One region of the Streptomyces sp. WAC 06738 genome, then DNA from elsewhere that is predicted to be linked to it. Evidence: riboswitches for the same ligand, from Rfam matches in the RefSeq annotation. Region 1 holds a riboswitch; each other region holds the start of a gene.
The links. A riboswitch is a leader RNA that binds a small molecule or an ion and turns the genes downstream of it on or off. The one in region 1 is predicted to bind thiamine pyrophosphate.

Region 1 (6,300 bases):
AGACGGTCGCCCCGAACTCGCCGAGGGAGACCGCGAACGCGAAGCCGGCGGCGACGAGCACCGCCCGCCGCACCAGCGGCAGGTCGACCTCCCGCCAGGCCCGCAGCGGTGACGCCCCGAGCACGGCGGCGGCCTCCCGCAGCCGGTCGTCGACGGCGCGCAGCACGGGCAGCATGGTCCGTACGACGAAGGGGACGCCGACCAGCGCCTGCGCGAGCGGCACGAGGATCCAGGAGGACCTGAGGTCGAGCGGCGGGCTGTCGAGGGCGATGAGGAAGCCGAAGCCGACGGTGACGGCGGAGGTGCCCAGCGGCAGCATGAGCAACGCGTCGAAGCCGCGGACGAGGGGCCCGGCGCGGCGGGTGACGGCGGCCGCGGCGAGGCCGCCGACGACGACGGCGATGACGGTGGCGACGGCGGCGTAGGCGAGGGAGTTGCCGACGGCTTCCAGCGGCGGGACGGCGAACGTGCCGTCGCTCTCCTGGAGCGCGCGGTAGAAGCCGGGGCCGTGGCCGCCGGGGGTGGCGAAGGAGCGTTCGACGAGGACGGCGAGCGGCGCGAGGAGGAGCACGGTGACGAGGGCGACGACGCCGCCGAGGAGGGCGCGTTCGCCGGCGCCGCGGGGGCGGCGGGCGGTGGTCTCGGGGGCGACGAGGCGCAGCGCGGTCTCCCGGCGGCGTACGGTCCAGGCGTGCACGGCCAGGACGGCGGCGACGGCGGCGAGTTGGAGGAGGGAGAGGACCGCGGCGGTGGGCAGGTCGAGGAAGTCGGCGGTCTGGCGGTAGATCTCGACTTCGAGGGTGGCGTAGGCGGGGCCGCCGAGGATCTGGATGACGCCGAAGGAGGTGAAGGTGAAGAGGAAGACCATGAGGGCCGCGGCGGCGACGGCGGGGCCGAGCGCGGGCAGGGTGACGTGCCGCCAGGCGGCGAGGCGGCCGGCGCCGAGGACTCGGGCGGCTTCTTCCTGGCGCGGGTCGAGCTGGGCCCACAGGCCGCCGACGGTCCGTACGACGACGGCGAAGTTGAAGAAGACGTGGGCGAGGAGGATGGCCCACACGGTGGTGTCCAGCCGTATGCCCCACCACCCGTCGAGGACGCCGCCGCGGCCGGTGAGCGCGAGGAAGGCGGAGCCGACGACGACGGTGGGCATCACGAACGGCACGGTGACCAGGGCGCGCAGCAGTTGCTTGCCGGGAAAGTCGAAGCGGGCGAAGACGTACGCGGCGGGCAGCGCGAGGACGAGGGTGAGCCCGGTGGAGGCGGCGGCCTGCCAGAGGGTGAACCAGAGGACGCCGAGGATGTCCGGGTCGCCGAGGACGTCGGGGATGCGGCCGAACTGCCAGCGGCCGCCCTCGCGCAGCCCGCGGGCGACGATGGCGCTCACGGGGTAGGCGAAGAAGACGCCGAGGAACGCGGCGGGTACGGCCATAAGCGCGAGCCGCCCGGCCGCCCCGCGTATCCGGCGGCGGCGCGCGCCCGCCGCCGGTCCGGTCGGCGTACCCGTACCCGGTCCGGTGTCCGTCTTGCCGCGGCCCGCGGCCCGGGTCACTTCACGACCAGCGAGGTCCACGTCTTGATCCACTGCTCCCGGTTGTCGTCGACGGTCGCCGGGTCGAGGGTGTGGGGGTCGGCGATCTCCTCGCCGTAGCGGGTGAAGACCTCGGGCAGCGCGGTGTCCTCGCGCACGGGGTGGACGAACATGTTCAGCGGCATGTCCTGCTGGAACCGCTCGCCGATGAGGAAGTCGATGAGGGCCTTGCCGCCTTCGGCGTTGCCGGCGTTGGCGAGCAGCCCGGCGAACTCGATCTGGCGGAAGCAGGTGCCGGTGGACACCCCGGTGGTGGCCTCCTGGGGCCGGGACTCCATGTCGAGCACGGGCGGGCTGGAGGCGTACGAGACGACGAGCGGCTTGTCGCCCTTGCCGGCGCCGGAGAAGCGCTCGTAGTACGCCTGCTCCCAGCCGTCGACGACCTCGACGCCGTTCTCCCGCAGCTTGCCCCAGTAGTCCTCCCAGCCCTCCTCGCCGTACTCGTCGGCGGTGGCGAGGAGGAAGGCCAGGCCCGGGGAGGAGGTGGCGGCGTTCTCGGTGACGAGGAGGTCCTTGTAGCGGGGGTCGGCGAGGTCGTCGAAGGTCTGCGGCGGGTCGAGGTTCTTCTCCTCGAAGTACGCGCGGTCGTAGTTGACGCAGACGTCGCCGTAGTCGACGGGGGTGACACGGTGTTCGTCCGCGTCGAGCTGGAGTTCCCCGGGTATGCGGTCGAGCCCCTTCGCCTCGTACGGCGTGAAGATGCCGTTGTCGAGGCCGCGGGAGAGCAGCGTGTTGTCGATGCCGAAGAAGACGTCGCCCTGGGGGTTGTCCTTGGAGAGGACGGCCTGGTTGACGGCGGAGCCGGCGTCCTTGCCCTTGAGGATGTCGACCGTGTACCCGGACTGCTTCTCGAACGCCTTCAGCACGCCGTCGGAGACGGCGAAGGAGTCGTGGGTGACGAGGGTGACGCTCTTGTCGCCCGCGCCGGACCCGGATCCGTCGCCGGAGTCCGAGCCGCAGGCGGCCAGGCCCAGGGCGAGGGACGCGGCCAGGGCGGTGGTGACGATGCGCTTCATCGGGCTGCTTTCGTGGCGGCGGGCAGCCCGGGCAGCAGCAGAGTCTCGACCGAACTTCCTACCCAGAATGACCTGGGCGAGGTTCGAGGGTCTGCGGCCTGGACGGTGCCGCACTCTCAGCGCTGCGAGCGCTCCCCTGTCGGTGTGTACACGTGAACGGTATCAGGCGGGGGTGTCGGCCGCGGAGGCGGCGAGCTGCCCGCAGGCGCCCTCGATCTCCTGGCCGCGGGTGTCCCGTACGGTCACGGGCACGCCGTGGGCCTCCAGGGCGGCGACGAACGCCCGCTCGTCCTCGGGCCGGGAGGCGGTCCACTTGGAGCCGGGGGTGGGGTTGAGCGGGATGAGGTTGACGTGCGCGCGGCGGCCCTTGAGGAGGCGGCCGAGGAGGTCGGCGCGCCATGCCTGGTCGTTGATGTCCTTGATGAGCGCGTACTCGATGGAGACGCGGCGGCCGGAGCGGGCGGCGTACTCCCAGGCGGCGTCGAGGACCTCGCGGACCTGCCAGCGTGTGTTGACGGGCACGAGGGTGTCGCGCAGCTCGTCGTCGGGCGCGTGCAGGGAGACGGCGAGGCGGCACTTGAGCCCCTCGTCGGCGAAGCGGTGCATGGCGGGCACGAGGCCGACGGTGGAGACGGTGATGCCGCGCTGGGAGAGCCCGAGCCCGTCGGGCTCGGGGTCGGTGAGGCGGCGGATGGCCGACAGCACGCGGTTGTAGTTCGCCAGCGGCTCGCCCATGCCCATGAAGACGATGTTGGACAGCCGCGCCGGGCCACCGGGCACCTCGCCGTCGCGCAGGGCGCGCATGCCGTCGACGATCTGGTGGACGATCTCGGCGGTGGACAGGTTGCGGGTGAGCCCGGCCTGGCCGGTGGCGCAGAACGGGCAGTTCATGCCGCAGCCGGCCTGCGAGGAGATGCACATGGTGACGCGGTCGGGGTAGCGCATGAGCACCGACTCGACCAGCGTGCCGTCGAAGAGCCGCCAGAGGGTCTTGCGGGTGGTGTCGCCGTCGCAGCTCAGATGCCGTACGACGGTCATCAGCTCGGGCAGCAGCCCCTCGGCGAGCTTCGCCCGGGATGCGGCGGGCACGTCGGTCCAGCCGGCCGGGTCGGCCGCGTAGCGCGCGAAGTAGTGGCGCGAGAGCTGCGCGGCACGGAACGGCTTCTCCCCCAGCTCGGCGACGGCGTCGCGGCGCTCGGCGGGGGTGAGGTCGGCGAGGTGCCGCGGCGGCTTCTTGGCACCACGGGGGACGGCGAAGGTGAGCTCTCCTGGCTTCGGCATAGCCGTACCAGTGTCGCAGACGGATTCACCCCCGCCCGCCTCATCCCCGAACGCCCTGATTCGTCGCTACGAGCCCACTGGCCGGCGCTCACCGAAACCGCGCCCCGGGAGGGGGGAGGCGGCGGCCGGGTCAGCCCGCGCCGACGAAGATCACCATCAGCAGCCAGACCACCGGCGCCGTCGGCAGCAGCGAGTCCAGCCGGTCCATGATCCCGCCGTGGCCGGGGAGCAGCGTGCCCATGTCCTTGATGCCGAGGTCCCGTTTGATCATCGACTCGGCGAGGTCGCCGAGCGTCGCCGAGGCGGCTGCCGCGGCGCCCAGCAGGAGCCCCTGCCACCAGCGGCCGTCGTCGATGAGCAGTTCCATGCACACCGCGCCCGCCGCCATCGCGAAGGCCAGCGCGCCGCCCAGGCCCTCGCGGGTCTTGCCGGGGCTGATGCGCGGGGCGAGTTTGTTGCGGCCGAGCTTGTAGCCCACGGCGTACGCGCCGGTGTCGCTGATCACCGTGAGGATCAGGAATGTCAGCACCCGCTGCGGCCCGTCGTCGTCCGCGGCGAGCATCAGGGCGACGAAGGAGGCGAGGAACGGCACGTAGAACGCGGCGAAGACGCCGGCGGTGACGTCGCGGAGGTAGTCCTCCGCGGGGCGCGTCAGCCGCCAGACGGGGACGGCGAGGGCGGTGAGCGCGAGGGCCGCTCCGGCGCCCTCGGCGCCGGCCGCGTACCCGGCGATGACCATGGCGATGCCGCCGAGCACCAGCGGCACCAGCGGCGTGCGGATGCCGCGGACCTCCGCCAGCCGCGACGTCAGCTCCCACAGCCCGACCGCCACCGCGACGACGATGACGCCGAGGAAGAGCACTTTCACGACGAAGAGCGTGGCCAGCACGATGGCGCCGAGGCCGAGCCCGACGCCTATGGCCGCGCCGAGGTCCCGGCCGCCGCGGCGCCGCTTGGGAGCGGGCGGCGGCGGGGTGGAGGGATCGCCCGGGGCGCCGGATCCCCCGGAGGGACCTGGGGAGGGTTCGTCGGCAGGGGCGTCGCCGGACACGATGGGCATGCGCGGAGTCTGCGCCCTTTCACCCCCGCCGTACACGGGACCCGCCGGGGCCCCCCTGGAGGAGTCGTTCATCAGACCTCGAGCAGCTCTGCTTCCTTGTGCTTGAGCAGCTCGTCGACCTGGGCCACGTACTTGTGGGTGGTGTCGTCGAGCTCCTTCTCGCCGCGGCGGCCCTCGTCCTCACCGATCTCGCCGTCCTTGACGGCCTTGTCGATGGTCTCCTTGGCCTTGCGGCGTACGGAGCGGATGGCGATCCGCGCGTCCTCGCCCTTGGCCCTGGCGACCTTGATGAACTCCTTGCGGCGCTCCTCGGTGAGCTGCGGGAAGACCACCCGGATGATGTTGCCGTCGTTGGAGGGGTTGACGCCGAGGTCGGAGTCGCGGATCGCCTGCTCGATGTTGCGCAGGGCGCTCTTGTCGAACGGGGTCACCACCGCCATCCGCGGCTCCGGCACCGAGAACGACGCGAGCTGGTTGATGGGGGTCTGGGCCCCGTAGTAATCCGCCGTGATCTTGTTGAACATCGCCGGATGCGCCCGCCCGGTGCGGATCGCGGCGAGGTCCTCCTTGGCGACCACGACGGCCTTCTCCATCTTCTCCTCGGCTTCGAGGAGGGTCTCTTCGATCACCACTGGCTCCTGGTCTCATCCGTGAACGGAACGGGAGTGCTCCCGTCCGCCCGTACCATGCCTGCACGGTGTCCGACCGGCAGGCCGTTGTCCATCCCTCAGACCCGGCTGCCGTGCGCGCTCACGAGCGTACCGATCTTCTCACCCCGCACCGCCCGGGCGATGTTGCCCTCCTTCAGCAGCTCGAAGACGAGGATGGGCAGTTCGTTGTCGCGGCACAGGGTGACGGCCGTGGCGTCGGCGACCTTGAGGTCACGGGTGATGACCTCGCCGTATCCGAGCGCGTCGAACTTCACCGCGTCGGGGTTCTTCTTGGGGTCGGAGTCGTAGACCCCGTCGACGCCGTTCTTCCCCATGAGCAGGGCCTCGGCGTGGATCTCCAGGGCGCGCTGCGCGGCGGTGGTGTCCGTGGAGAAGTAGGGCATGCCCATGCCGGCGCCGAAGATGACGACGCGGCCCTTCTGCATGTGCCGGATGGCGCGCAGCGGGATGTACGGCTCGGCGACCTGGCCCATGGTGATCGCCGTCTGCACCCGGGAGTCGATGCCTTCCTTCTCCAGGAAGTCCTGCAGGGCGAGGCAGTTCATGACCGTGCCGAGCATGCCCATGTAGTCGGAGCGGGCCCGGTCCATGCCGCGCTGCTGCAGTTCGGCGCCGCGGAAGAAGTTGCCGCCGCCGATCACCACCGCGATCTCGTACCCGTCGCGGACGACGGCCGCGACCTCG
Region 2 (6,300 bases), 2.4 Mb from region 1:
CCGAGGGAGGGCGCCGAAACGTAGTCCGTCGCCAGCCACGGCCGCGGGGCCGCCGGGTCGGCGGCGCGTACCCGCACGGTGTGCGGCCCGGCCACCCGGCGGGCCACGCCGACCTCGCGGGCGAACCGCGCCCGGTCCGCGTCGTCGGCCTCTCCCTCCGCCAGCAGGGTCTTGACGGCGGCCAGTTCGCCCGTGGAGGTCTCGACGGCGAGGTAGACGCGGCCCATGCCGCCCGCGGAGAGCCGGGCGACGAGCCGGTACGGGCCGAGGTGGCGCGGGTCGGCCCGGTGCAGCGGGCCGGGAGTCACGCCGAGGTCAGGCACAGCATCCGCCCCCTTTCGGTGAAGAGGTACCGCACCTGCGTCGTGCCGGGGCATCCGTCCTCGCCCTGGACCAGCGCCAGTACCCGCAGCACCGCGCGGCCCTCCGGGACGGTGTCGGCGCATCCGACGGTGGTGGCGAAGACCGCGTCATCGGTGAGGGGCGTGACGTCGAGAAGGGAGCCGTCCTGCGGCTCGGCCCCGATCACGCACTCACCCTCGGTGAACCGCCGCTCCAGGCAGAGGCTGACGACTCCCGCGTCGCTCTGCCGGGTCCACGCGACCGCCGCGTCGGTGCCCATGCAGCGGTCGACGACGCCGCCGTCCTCCGTCGCGATCACCTTCCAGGGCGTGTCGGTTCCCGGGCCGCAGGCGACGGTCTCGGGGGCCTCGGCGGTCCAGCCGCGTGCCGGGTCCAGGCCGGTACGTACGCACTCGCCCGGCGATACGCCGGCGAACGCGCGGTCGGTGGCGTCGGGTTCGCGCGACTGCTCGGACCGGTAGTAGCCGTAGGCGCCGACGCCTGCGAGGAGCAGGAGGAGGGAGGCCATGAGCGTCTGCACGGAGCGGACGAAGGTCCGCGCGCCCCGGCCGGGCCTGTCGGCTTCCCCGTCCGGCACGTCCCGTGCGTCCCCCGCGCCCCCCTCATCCCGCCGCGGCTCGGGCTCCGGCGTCGCCTGTGGTCCGGGGCGGTGCGCTTCCCGTGCGGCCGTCGCCTCCGGCACCGTCCCTGCCGGCTCGCGAACGGCCGTCGCCTCCGCTGTCGGCTCGCGTACGGTCTCCGGCTCCTCCCGTACCGTCTCCGGCGGCAGTTGCGTCGCGCCCGGCGCCCCGCCCGCGGGCCCCGGCCACTCCTGGCCCTCACTGCTTTCCCGCAGCACCCGCGGGTCCGCCGCCAGCGCCCGCCCCTGTCGCGCGTACCCCTCGATCAGCCTCGCCCACGGCGCCGGCAGCCATCCGCTCGCGTCCGGCACCGTCGGGAACTCGGCCAGTTCGAAGGTGAAGAGGTCCAGCAGCTCCGCGGTCCGCGGCCGGTCGGCGGGGGAGAGCGCGAGGCAGGCGCGAACCACCGGGGCGAGTTCGTCCGGTAACCCGGCCAGGTCGGTCCGGCCCTCCGCCACGTAGGTGAGCAGCAGCAGCATCTCGGTGTCCGCGGGATACGGCGGGCGGCCGACGGCGAGATGGAAGAGGGTGGCGCCGAGGGAGTAGACGTCGGAGGCCGCGGTGGAGGGCTCGCCGACGGCCTGCTCGGGGGAGGTGAAGGCGACGGTGCCCAGGGTGAGCTGGGTACGGGTCAGGTCGGCGGCGTGCGAGATGCCGAAGTCGATGAGGCGGGGGCCGGCGAGTTCGAGCAGCAGGTTCTGCGGTTTGACGTCCCGGTGCACGATGCCCTGGCGGTGCAGCTCCGCCAGCGACTCCAGCGCGCCCCGCGTCACCCACCGGGCCCCGGTCCCGGCCAGCGGCCCGGCACGGCGCACCAGTTCCGCCACGGAGGGGGCGGGCACGTATTCGGTCGCCATCCACGGGCGCGGCGCCTCGGGGTCGGCGTCGAGGACGCGCGCGGTCCGCACGCCCTCGGCCCGCCGGGCGACCTTCACTTCGCGTGCGAAGCGGCGCCGGTCGGTGGCGTCGATCTCGCCTTCGGCGAGCAGGGTCTTGACGGCGGCCAGGGAGCCGTCGCGTACGGAACGTGCGAGGAAGACGCGCCCCATCCCGCCGGTGGCGAGCCGCCCCAGCAGCGTGTACGGGCCGAGCGCCGCCGGATCGTCCTCCTGAAGCGGCCGGATGTCCGCACCCTCGCCCGCGGCAGAACCGCCCGGCGTCTCCCCCTCCACGGCCAACGGGCCCTCCTCCGGGTCACGTTTGCAGGAGAGAGTGTAGTCGCGGCCATGACACGGAGTTGAGACCGCGGCGAGGGTTGGTCGCACGGGGCTCGCGGGCGTGTGCGCAGAGATCGGTACACCGGCGGGAGGGGCAGAGAACCGAGGCCCTGCCCCTCCCCCGGGACTCAGTCGGTCAACGGCAGGTAGACCCGGTTGCCCGTGGCGGCGAACTCCCTGGACTTCTCCAGCATGCCGCGTTCGATCTCCTCCGCGGTCAGCTCCGCCCGGTCGTCGGAGCCGAAGCGTTCCGTGATGTTCCTGCTGATCTTCATCGAGCAGAACTTCGGACCGCACATCGAGCAGAAGTGGGCCGTCTTCGCCGGCTCCGCCGGGAGGGTCGCGTCGTGGAACTCGCGGGCCGTGTCCGGGTCCAGGGCCAGGTTGAACTGGTCCTCCCAGCGGAACTCGAAGCGGGCGTCCGACAGGGCGTCGTCCCAGTCCTGGGCGCCCGGGTGGCCCTTGGCGAGGTCCGCGGCGTGGGCGGCGATCTTGTACGTGATCACGCCGGTCTTGACGTCGTCCCGGTCCGGGAGGCCGAGGTGTTCCTTCGGGGTGACGTAGCAGAGCATCGCCGTGCCCCACCAGGCGATCATCGCCGCGCCGATGCCGGACGTGATGTGGTCGTAGGCGGGCGCGATGTCGGTGGCCAGGGGGCCGAGGGTGTAGAACGGGGCCTCTTCGCAGATCTCCTGCTGGAGGTCGACGTTCTCCTTGATCTTGTGCATCGGGACGTGTCCCGGGCCCTCGATCATGGTCTGCACGCCGTGGGACTTCGCGATCCGGTTCAGTTCGCCGAGTGTGTGCAGCTCCGCGAACTGCGCCTCGTCGTTGGCGTCGGCGATCGAACCGGGGCGCAGGCCGTCGCCGAGGGAGAACGTCACGTCGTACGCGGCGAGGATCTCGCACAGCTCGTCGAAGTGGGTGTAGAGGAACGACTCCCGGTGGTGGGCCAGGCACCAGGCGGCCATGATCGAGCCGCCGCGGGAGACGATGCCCGTCTTGCGGCGGGCGGTGAGCGGGACGTAGCGCAGCAGGACGCCGGCGTGGACGGTCATGTAGTCGACGCCCTGCTCGCACTGTTCGAGGACGGTGTCCTTGTAGACGTCCCAGCTCAGTTCCTCGGCGCGGCCGTCGACCTTCTCCAGCGCCTGGTAGAGGGGCACGGTGCCGATGGGCACGGGGGAGTTGCGCAGGATCCACTCGCGGGTGGTGTGGATGTTGCGGCCGGTGGAGAGGTCCATGACCGTGTCGGCGCCCCAGCGGGTGGCCCACGTCATCTTCTCCACCTCCTCCTCGATGGAGGAGGTGACGGCCGAGTTGCCGATGTTGGCGTTCACCTTCACCAGGAAGTTCTTGCCGATGATCATCGGTTCGGACTCGGGGTGGTTGACGTTCGCGGGGAGCACGGCGCGGCCGGCCGCGATCTCGTCGCGGACGAAGGCGGGCTCGACGCGCTCGCGGAGCGCGACGAACTCCATCTCGGCGGTGATCTCCCCGCGTCTGGCGTACGCGAGTTGGGTGACGGCCGCGCCGCGGGCGCGCCGCGGCTGGCGCGGGCGGCCGGGGAAGACGGCGTCGAGGTTGCGCAGGCCGCCGCGGGGCGAGGTGTGTTTGAGGCCGTCGTCCTCGGGGCGGGGCGGACGGCCCGGGTACTCCTCGGTGTCGCCGCGGGCGATGATCCAGTTCTCGCGCAGCGGGGTGAGCCCGCGGCGTACGTCGGTGTCGGTGGTCGGGTCGGTGTACGGCCCGGACGTGTCGTACAGCGTCACGTCCTGGCCGTTGGTGAGGTGCACGCGCCGCACCGGGACCCTGATGTCGGGCCGTGCGGGGTGCTCGAGGTGGTCCTTGTGCCAGCCGATCGCGCTGGTTTCCGCGGACTTCGCGGATTCCGCGGAGTCCCCGGTGGCGGGCGTACGTGCATCCGAAACGGTCATGGAGACCCACTCCCTACGCCGGCATTACCCGGTAACAGGTTCGGCGGTCGGCGCAGCCTCGGTCCGGATCCGGATCCGTCAGCGCCCTCTCAGCCCGGTGCTCCGAGCTCCCGCGGTGTGCAATTCGCCGACCACGCTAACCGCTGCACGCACCGGTACGAAAGAGGGCCCCGGAGGACTCCTGCGATGATCTGGCGGTGACACATTCGCACAGCCACCACCACGGCGCCCCCGCCCCGCCCGCCTCGCACCGGCTGCGCAGGGTGATCGCCGCGGTGCTCGTCCCCTTCGCGCTGGCGGTGCTCGCCGGGCTGATCGCGCTGTGGCCGGGGAGTGAACCGGCGGGCGAGCGCAGCGGCATCGGCTTCGACCAGGAGCGGCAGCGGGCGAAGGTCACGAAGGTCGAGGAGGTGAAGTGCGCGGACGTGGGCGCACAGATCCAGGAGCAGGGGCCGCCGGGCGGCGGGGCCGACACCGACGAGCCGCGGCCCGACGAGGACGCGGTGTGCGAGCAGGCGACGATCGAGGTGACGTCGGGCAAGCACGCCGGGCGGACCTTCACGGAGATCGTCGCGCCCGACGCGTCCCGGCGGTACGAGGTGGGGCAGGAGCTCGTCGTCTCCTACTCGCCGAAGGCGCCGCGCGAGTTGCAGTACGCCGTCTCCGACGTGGTACGCACCGTGCCGATGACGGCGCTGGCGCTGCTCTTCGCGGTCGCGGTGGTCGTCGTCGGGCGGCTGCGCGGGCTGGCGGCGCTCGCGGCGCTGGCGGTGAGCTTCGCGATCCTGATCCTGTTCATCCTGCCGGCGATCCTCGACGGGTCGAACCCGCTGGTGGTGGCGGTGGTCGGGGGCAGCGCCATCATGCTGATCGCGCTCTATCTCTGTCACGGCTTCAACGTGCGTACGTCCGTGGCCGCCCTGGGCACGCTCGCGTCGCTGCTGCTGATCGGGCTGCTGGGGTCGCTGTTCATCGGCTGGTCGAAACTGACCGGGAACACCGACGACTTCACGGGGCTCATCCACACCCAGTACCCGGACATCGACATGAGCGGGCTGCTGCTCGCGGGGGTGCTGATCGGCTCGCTCGGGGTGCTCGACGACGTGACGGTGACGCAGGCGTCCGCGGTGTGGGAGCTGCGGCAGGCCGATCCGTCGGCGCCGTGGCGGAAGTTGTACGCGTCCGCGATGCGGATCGGGCGTGATCACATCGCGTCGGTGGTGAACACGCTGGTCCTCGCGTACGCGGGGGCGGCGCTGCCGCTGCTGCTGCTCTTCACGATCGCCGACCAGGGCGTCGGCACGGTGGCGACGAGCGAGTTCGTCGCCGAGGAGATCGTACGGACCCTCGTGGGCAGCATCGGGCTGGTCGCGTCGGTGCCGCTGACGACGGGGCTCGCGGCGCTCGTCGTCTCCGCCGACCGCCGCCACGGGGCGGGGCCGGGGCCGGGCCCGGTGCCGGGTGCGGAACCGGGCGGGGGCTGGGGACCGGGTGCCGGTACGGGTACGGGAGCAGATCCGCGTACTGGACCGGGACCGGGTTCGGGGCCGGGCGCCCCTGAGGGCTGGGCGCCGGGCACGGGCTCCGGCGCTGCCGCGGCTCCCCCGAGGGCCGCTCCCGCCGCCGGGGCGGCGGCGGACGGCGGCGCCGGAGGTAGCGCCGGAGACGAGGGAGCCGGCCGGCTACCAGTCGTTCTTCGACGACGACGCGGTCATGAACTTCCGCACCAGGAAGATCGCACCCGCGATCAGCGCCGCGGCCAGCAGCACCTTGAAGAGCAGGCCGATGATGAAGCCGACCAGCGCCATGATCAGGCTGCCGAAGACCACCAGCACGATCGCCGGGATCAGCACCCACGTCACCCACCACGGCAGTCCCGCGGTGATCTCTTTCACGGACACGGTCATTCCTCCTCCGGTACGCCGGGGTTGTCCCGGTGCCTTCGATGCTAGGACGCCGGGCGGGCGGATGGGAGTGCCCCCTGCCCCGGTCCATCCCGGAACGAACCCCGAGGCGACCCTGAGGGACTGATTCACGCCTCGGGTGGAGAGAAGACCACCAGAACCCGGAGATCCTCGGTGATGTGGTGGAAACGATGCGGTACGCCCGCCGGTACGTAGACGACGCAACCCCTGCCGACCTGCAGGGTTTCGTCGCCGACGG
Region 3 (6,300 bases), 4.6 Mb from region 1:
TCCACGCCCGCGGCCAGCACGGCGTCGAGGAACTCGGGCAGGTCGCCCTGGCGGGTGCGGGCGTCGGTGCAGAGATAGAGCTGCGCGGCGCCGAGCCGGGCGCGGGCGTCCGCGGTGGCGCGGGCGGCGGTTCCTGCCTTCATGCGGCACTCCCCCCTCGTACGGTCCCGTACGGTCGCGGGGCCGGACCCGCGGCTGCGCGCCCGGCCCCGCGAGGTTACACAGCCAGTGCCTGCGCCCTGCGCTTGACCTCCGTCCCGCGGTTCTCGCGCAGCGCCTGCGCGGGAGTCCCCGGAAGCGAGGGGTCGGGGGTGAACAGCCACTCCAGCGCCTCCGCGTCGCTGAAGCCGTCGTCCTTGAGCAGCGTCAGGGTGCCGGTGAGGCCCTTGATCACCTTCCCCTCGCCGATGAACTCGGCGGGCACGTGCAGCGCGTTGTTCTCACCCCGCCGCACCGCGATCAGCTGGCCTTCCTTCACCAACTGCCGCACGCGGGTCACCTCGACGCCGAGCTTCTCCGCGACGTCGGGAAGGGTGAGCCAGGAGGGGACGAGAGCATCGATCTTCGCATCAATCTCGGTCACACCCCCAGCCTGCCATCTCGGACCGCCTGCCGGTACAGGGCAGCGCCAAAGGGAGGCATATCACCGCGAAGCATCCCCGTATGCAGGGGGGCCGGCGCGGCCCCCGGCAGTGCCGCGGACGTCAGAGCGCGGCCGATTTCAGCGGTACGGCCGCGTCGGCGGCCCGCTCGCGGTCCAGCGCGGCGCCGGCGTGGATCAGCTTGCGCCCCTGGGTGAGGTCCCGCGGCCGGCCCACGGCCAGCAGCGCGATGAGCCGGCCGGCGCGCAGCCAGCACACCGACCACGAGGTGCCGTCCGGGTCGCCGCGCCACAGCAGCTCGTCGCGGTCCGTGTGGTGGCCGACGTACTGCACGAAGCGGCCGAACTGCTCGGACCAGAAGTACGGCACCGGGTCGTACACCGCGCCCGGCGCGCCCGCGATGTCCGCGGCGACCGTCGTCGGGCCCTGCAGCGCGTTGTCCCAGTGGTGGATCAGCAGCCGTTCCCCGTAGCGCGCGGACGGGAACGACGCGCAGTCGCCGACGGCCCAGACGCCGGGCACGTTCGTACGCAGCCGCTCGTCGGCCCGCACCGCCCCGTCGCCGCCCAGCGCGACGCCGGAGCCGGCGAGCCAGGCCGTGGTGGGGCGGGCGCCGATGCCGACGACGACGGCGTCGGCGGTCAGCTCCGTACCGTCGTCGAGGACCACCGCGACCGGGCCGTGCTCGCCCGCGCTCTCGACGCGCTCGACCCGGCGCCCCGTCAGCAGCCGGGCGCCGCTCTCCTCGTACCACGCGGCCATCGGCGCCGCGACCGCCGCGGGCAGCGCCGCCGCCAGCGGATGCCCGGCGGCCTCCACGACCGTCACCTCGCAGCCCTGCTCGCGCGCCGCGGTGGTCAGCTCCGCGCCGATCCAGCCCGCGCCGACCACCAGGACCCGGCTGCGCCGCACCAGCACCGCGCGCAGCCGCGCCGCGTCGTCGAGGGTGCGCAGCAGGTGCACGCCGGGCGTGGCGCCTGCCGGGGCGCCCGGCAGCGGGATCGGCGCCGCGCCGGTGGCGAGCACCAGGTTCCCGTACGGCACCGGCCCGGCGTCCGTCTCCAGCACCCGCCCCTCGGTGTCCAGCCGGTCGGCGTGCAGCCCCAGCCGGAGCCCGATGCCGTACTCCGCGAAGTCCACCTCGAACGCCGAGCCCTCCGCCTTGCCCAGCAGCACCGCCTTCGACAGCGGCGGCCGGTCGTACGGATCGTGCGGCTCCGCACCGACGAGGGTGACGGCGTCCGCGTACCCCTGCTCGCGCAGCGCCACGGCGGTCTGCACGCCGGCCATGCCGGCGCCGACGACGACGGTGCCCGCGGCGGGGTCCGCGGCGCGGCTGGGGCGGCTGGCGGCCCGGTCGGCGGGCACGCGGTCGGGTTCGGCGTCGGTCACACGATCACTGTATGCCGCACCGGTCGGCCGCCGCTCGTGCCGGCCCGCTCGCGAGGCTCCCTTACAGCGGCCGGGCGTACGGAGTTAGGGTGGCCGGGAAGACTCGCGGGAGCCCGGCGCGCACCGGGCTGAGAGGGGGGCTGGCGGCCCCCGACCGTACGAACCTGATCCGGGTCATGCCGGCGAAGGGAGGGGCGAACGCGCCCATGCAGCCACGCGACACACCCCCGACGGAACCCACCACGACACCCTCCGCGGCGCCCGCGGCGGGCCCAACCGGCGCGCCGCGCACGGCGGATGCCGCATACGACGTCCTCGTCGTCGGCGGCGGCGTCATCGGCCTGGTCACCGCCTGGCAGGCGGCGCGCCGCGGGCTGGCCACCGCCGTCGCCGACCCGGCGCCCGGCGGCGGCGCCGCGCAGGTCGCGGCCGGAATGCTCGCCGCCGTGACCGAACTCCACTACGGCGAGGAAGCGCTGCTGGCGCTCAACCTGGCCGCCGCGGAACGCTATCCGGCGTTCGCCGCCGAACTGGCGGAGGCGTCCGGCCGGGACATCGGCTACCGCCGCTGCGGCGCGCTGTCCGTCGCGCTCGACGCGGACGACCGCGCCCAACTGCGCGAACTCCACGGCTTCCAGCAGCGGCTGGGGCTCTCCGCGCAGTGGCTCAGCGGCAGCGAGTGCCGCCGCCTGGAGCCGATGCTCGCGCCGGGGGTACGCGGCGGGCTGCGCGTCGACGGCGACCACCAGACGGACCCGCGGCTGCTGACCGCGGCGCTCGTCACCGCGTGCGAGCGGGCCGGCGTCGCCTTCCACCGTGGCGTCGCGACGCGGCTGCGGATCGCCGGCGCGGGCGAAGGCGAGCGGGCGGCGGGCGCGGAGCTGGCGGACGGCACCCGGCTCGACGCCGGACAGACGGTGCTCGCCGCGGGCAGCCGCAGCGGGAGCCTGGCGGGGGTGCCGGAGGCGGTACGCCCGCCGGTGCGGCCGGTGAAGGGGCAGGTGCTGCGGTTGCGGATGCCCGACGCCGGGACGCCGTTCCTGTCCCGTACGGTACGGGCCGTGGTGCGCGGCAGCAGCGTGTACCTGGTGCCACGGGAGAGCGGCGAGCTGGTGGTCGGCGCCACCAGCGAGGAGCTGGGCTGGGACACCACCGTCACCGCCGGCGGCGTGTACGAGCTGCTGCGCGACGCGCACGAGCTGCTGCCGGGGCTGACGGAGCTGCCGCTCGTGGAGACCGGCGCCGGGCTGCGCCCCGGCTCCCCCGACAACGCGCCGCTGCTGGGCCCCACCGCCCTGGCGGGGCTCCACCTGGCCACCGGCCACTACCGCAACGGGGTGCTCCTCACCCCCGTCACCGGCGACGCACTCGCCGCCGTCCTCACCGGCGGCGAACTCCCCGACGTGGCCCGCCCGTTCGCGGCCACCCGGTTCGGCCGTACGCACCAGCAGCACGAAGGGCGGCAGCACGCATGACCCAGGACGCCACGCAGACCCGTACCGACCCCCGTACCGACTCCCCGGCCCACGCGCCCACCATCACCGTCAACGGCGCGCCCCGCACGATCGCCGCGGGCCTCACCCTCGACGCCCTCGTCGCCACCCTCACCGCCGCGCACCGCGGCGTCGCCGCCGCCGTCAACGAGGACGTCGTGCCGCGCGGCGACTGGCCCACCACCACCCTCGGCGACGGCGACCGCGTCGAGATCCTCACCGCGGTCCAGGGAGGCTGACCACCGTGACCAGCACCGTCCCCGCCCCCGTCCCCGCAGACCTCACCGGCGCCGACCCGCTCACCATCGCCGGCGTCCGCTTCTCCTCCCGCCTCATCATGGGCACCGGCGGCGCGAGCAGCCTGGACCTCATGGAGCGCGCCCTCCTCGCCTCCGGCACCGAGCTGACCACCGTCGCGATGCGCCGCGTCGACCCCGGCGTGCACGGCTCCGTGCTCGACGTGCTGCGCCGCCACGGCATCCGCGTGCTGCCGAACACCGCCGGCTGCTACACCGCGGGCGAGGCCGTCCTCACCGCCCGGCTGGCCCGCGAGGCGCTGGGCACGGACTGGGTGAAGCTGGAGGTCATCGCCGACGAGCGGACTCTGCTGCCCGACCCGGTCGAGCTGCTGGCCGCCGCCGAGACGCTCGTCGACGACGGCTTCACCGTGCTCCCGTACACCAACGACGACCCCGTGCTCGCCCGCAGGCTGGAGGACGCCGGCTGCGCCGCCGTGATGCCGCTGGGCTCCCCCATCGGCTCCGGGCTCGGGATCCGCAATCCGCACAACTTCGAGCTCATCACCGAGGCCGCCGGGGTGCCCGTCATCCTCGACGCCGGGGCGGGCACCGCCTCGGACGCCGCCCTGGCGATGGAGCTGGGCTGCGACGCGGTGATGCTGGCGTCCGCGGTGACGCGGGCGCAGGAGCCGGTGCTGATGGCGGAGGCGATGCGGTACGCGATCGCCGCGGGCCGGCTCGCCGCGCGCGCCGGGCGCATCCCGCGCCGGCACTTCGCGCGCGCGTCCTCCCCGGGGGCGGGCGTCGCCGAGCTGGGCCCCGGGGGCGGCCGGGACGAGGGTCCCGGGCCGGACCCGGAGCGGCCCGCGTTCGGGTGAACTGCCCGGCCCCGTAGCGGCACGCCTTCGGGAACGTACTGCAGCACAACGGTGACGGGAACGCGTCCCTCACCTCGTAGACTGCCGTTCGTGGACACGACTCTGGACCCGTCCCCCCATCCGCCGGGAGGGTGGGGAGACCCCATGGTCGGGCAGATGCTCGACGGGCGCTACCGCGTCGACGCACGCATCGCCGCCGGCGGCATGGCGACCGTCTACCGCGCGCTGGACACCCGGCTCGACCGGGTGCTCGCCGTCAAGGTCATGCACCCGTCGCTCGCCGCCGACGCCTCCTTCGTCCAGCGGTTCATCCTGGAGGCCAAGTCGGTCGCGGGCCTGGCCCACCCGAACGTCGTGGGCGTCTACGACCAGGGCACCGACGGCCCGCACGTCTTCCTGGCCATGGAGTACGTCCCGGGCTGCACCCTGCGCGACGTGCTGCACGACCGCGGCGCGCTCCAGCCGCGGGCCGCGCTGGACATCCTGGAGCCCGTGCTCGCCGCGCTCGGCGCCGCGCACCGGGCCGGGTTCGTGCACCGCGACATGAAGCCGGAGAACGTCCTCATCGGCGACGACGGCCGGGTCAAGGTCGCCGACTTCGGGCTCGTCCGCGCCGTCGACACCCACACCACCGCCTCGACCGGCGCCGTGCTCGGCAGCGTGTCGTATCTGGCGCCCGAGCAGATCGAGCGCGGCGCCGCCGACCCCCGGGTCGACGTGTACGCCTGCGGCGTGATGCTCTACGAGATGCTCACCGGCGCCAAGCCGCACGCCGGCGAGCACGCCGCGCACGTGCTCTACCAGCACCTGCACGAGGACGTCGAGCCGCCGTCCGCCGTCGTCCCGGGGCTGCCCGCGCAGTTGGACGACCTGGTCGCCACCGCCGCCGCGCGCCGCAGCGAGGAGCGCCCGGCGGACGCCGTGGAGCTGCTGTCGGCCGTACGGAGCGCCCGCGCGGAGCTCACCGACGAGGAGCTGGACGCGGTGCCCCCGCAGGCCCTCGCCGAGGAGCGGATCGGCTCCGAGGACCGTACGGCCGTGGTGCCGAGCCCGGCCGTCACGCCGGCGCAGGAGCGGCTGAACGTCACCAGCGTGCTGGAGACGCCCGCCGCGGCGCCCCCGGGCACCACCGCCGCCCGGCCGCCGGGCCCGCCGGCGCCCGGCGACCCGGCCCGGCCCGGCCGCCCCAAGCCGCGGCTCGGGCTGCTGGCGCTGCTGGCGGCGGTTCTCGTGCTGGGCGTCGGCACGGGCGTCTGGTACATCAACTCCGGGCAGTTCACCAAGGTCCCCTTCGTGCTCGGCAAGACCGAGGCCGAGGCGCGGAGCATGCTCTCCGGCGAGGACCTGGACGCGGACGTCAGGGAGGACTTCAGCGACACGGTGAAGGCCGGCCTCGTCCTCCGTACCGACCCCGAGGGCGGCGACCGCATCCGCCAGGGCGACTCCGTGACGCTCGTGCTCTCCAAGGGCCCGGAGATGGTCGAGATCCCCGAGCTGTACGCGGTCCCGCTCGACGAGGCCAAGGACAAGCTGAGCGACGCCGGGCTGAAGCCGGGCGTGACGCGGGAGGCGTTCAGCGAGGAGCTGCCCGCCGGGCGCGTGATCAGCACGGACCCGGAGGACGGCGAGAAGATCAAGGCGGGCCGCGCGGTGGCGATGGTCGTCAGCCGCGGCGCGCCGATCGAGGTGCCGGACG

Region 2: it holds a riboswitch for thiamine pyrophosphate, as region 1 does, so the genes downstream of both, thiC (phosphomethylpyrimidine synthase ThiC) here and DMB38_RS27485 (thiamine ABC transporter substrate-binding protein) in region 1, are expected to answer to the same signal.
Region 3: it holds a riboswitch for thiamine pyrophosphate, as region 1 does, so the genes downstream of both, thiO (glycine oxidase ThiO) here and DMB38_RS27485 (thiamine ABC transporter substrate-binding protein) in region 1, are expected to answer to the same signal.

What each region holds. Positions count from the first base shown of each region.
Region 1 is NZ_CP029618.1:6,231,403-6,237,702, reverse strand. Features, by position in the region: gene DMB38_RS27490 (iron ABC transporter permease) at 1-1,429, opposite strand, end outside; gene DMB38_RS27485 (thiamine ABC transporter substrate-binding protein) at 1,546-2,604, opposite strand; TPP riboswitch at 2,642-2,752, opposite strand; gene rlmN (23S rRNA (adenine(2503)-C(2))-methyltransferase RlmN) at 2,767-3,885, opposite strand; gene DMB38_RS27475 (phosphatidate cytidylyltransferase) at 4,016-4,945, opposite strand; gene frr (ribosome recycling factor) at 5,017-5,574, opposite strand; gene pyrH (UMP kinase) at 5,673-6,300, opposite strand, start outside.
Region 2 is NZ_CP029618.1:3,880,177-3,886,476, forward strand. Features, by position in the region: gene DMB38_RS16780 (serine/threonine-protein kinase) at 1-323, opposite strand, end outside; gene DMB38_RS16785 (protein kinase) at 305-2,155, opposite strand; gene thiC (phosphomethylpyrimidine synthase ThiC) at 2,329-4,137, opposite strand; TPP riboswitch at 4,130-4,261, opposite strand; partial or broken gene DMB38_RS16795 (YibE/F family protein) at 4,329-5,561, shown strand; gene DMB38_RS16800 (DUF5326 family protein) at 5,820-6,032, opposite strand; gene DMB38_RS16805 (cupin domain-containing protein) at 6,170-6,300, opposite strand, start outside.
Region 3 is NZ_CP029618.1:1,624,840-1,631,139, forward strand. Features, by position in the region: gene thiE (thiamine phosphate synthase) at 1-143, opposite strand, end outside; gene DMB38_RS06790 (Rv2175c family DNA-binding protein) at 218-583, opposite strand; gene DMB38_RS06795 (FAD-dependent oxidoreductase) at 705-1,892, opposite strand; TPP riboswitch at 2,090-2,202, shown strand; gene thiO (glycine oxidase ThiO) at 2,201-3,469, shown strand; gene thiS (sulfur carrier protein ThiS) at 3,466-3,726, shown strand; gene DMB38_RS06810 (thiazole synthase) at 3,732-4,604, shown strand; gene pknB (Stk1 family PASTA domain-containing Ser/Thr kinase) at 4,749-6,300, shown strand, end outside.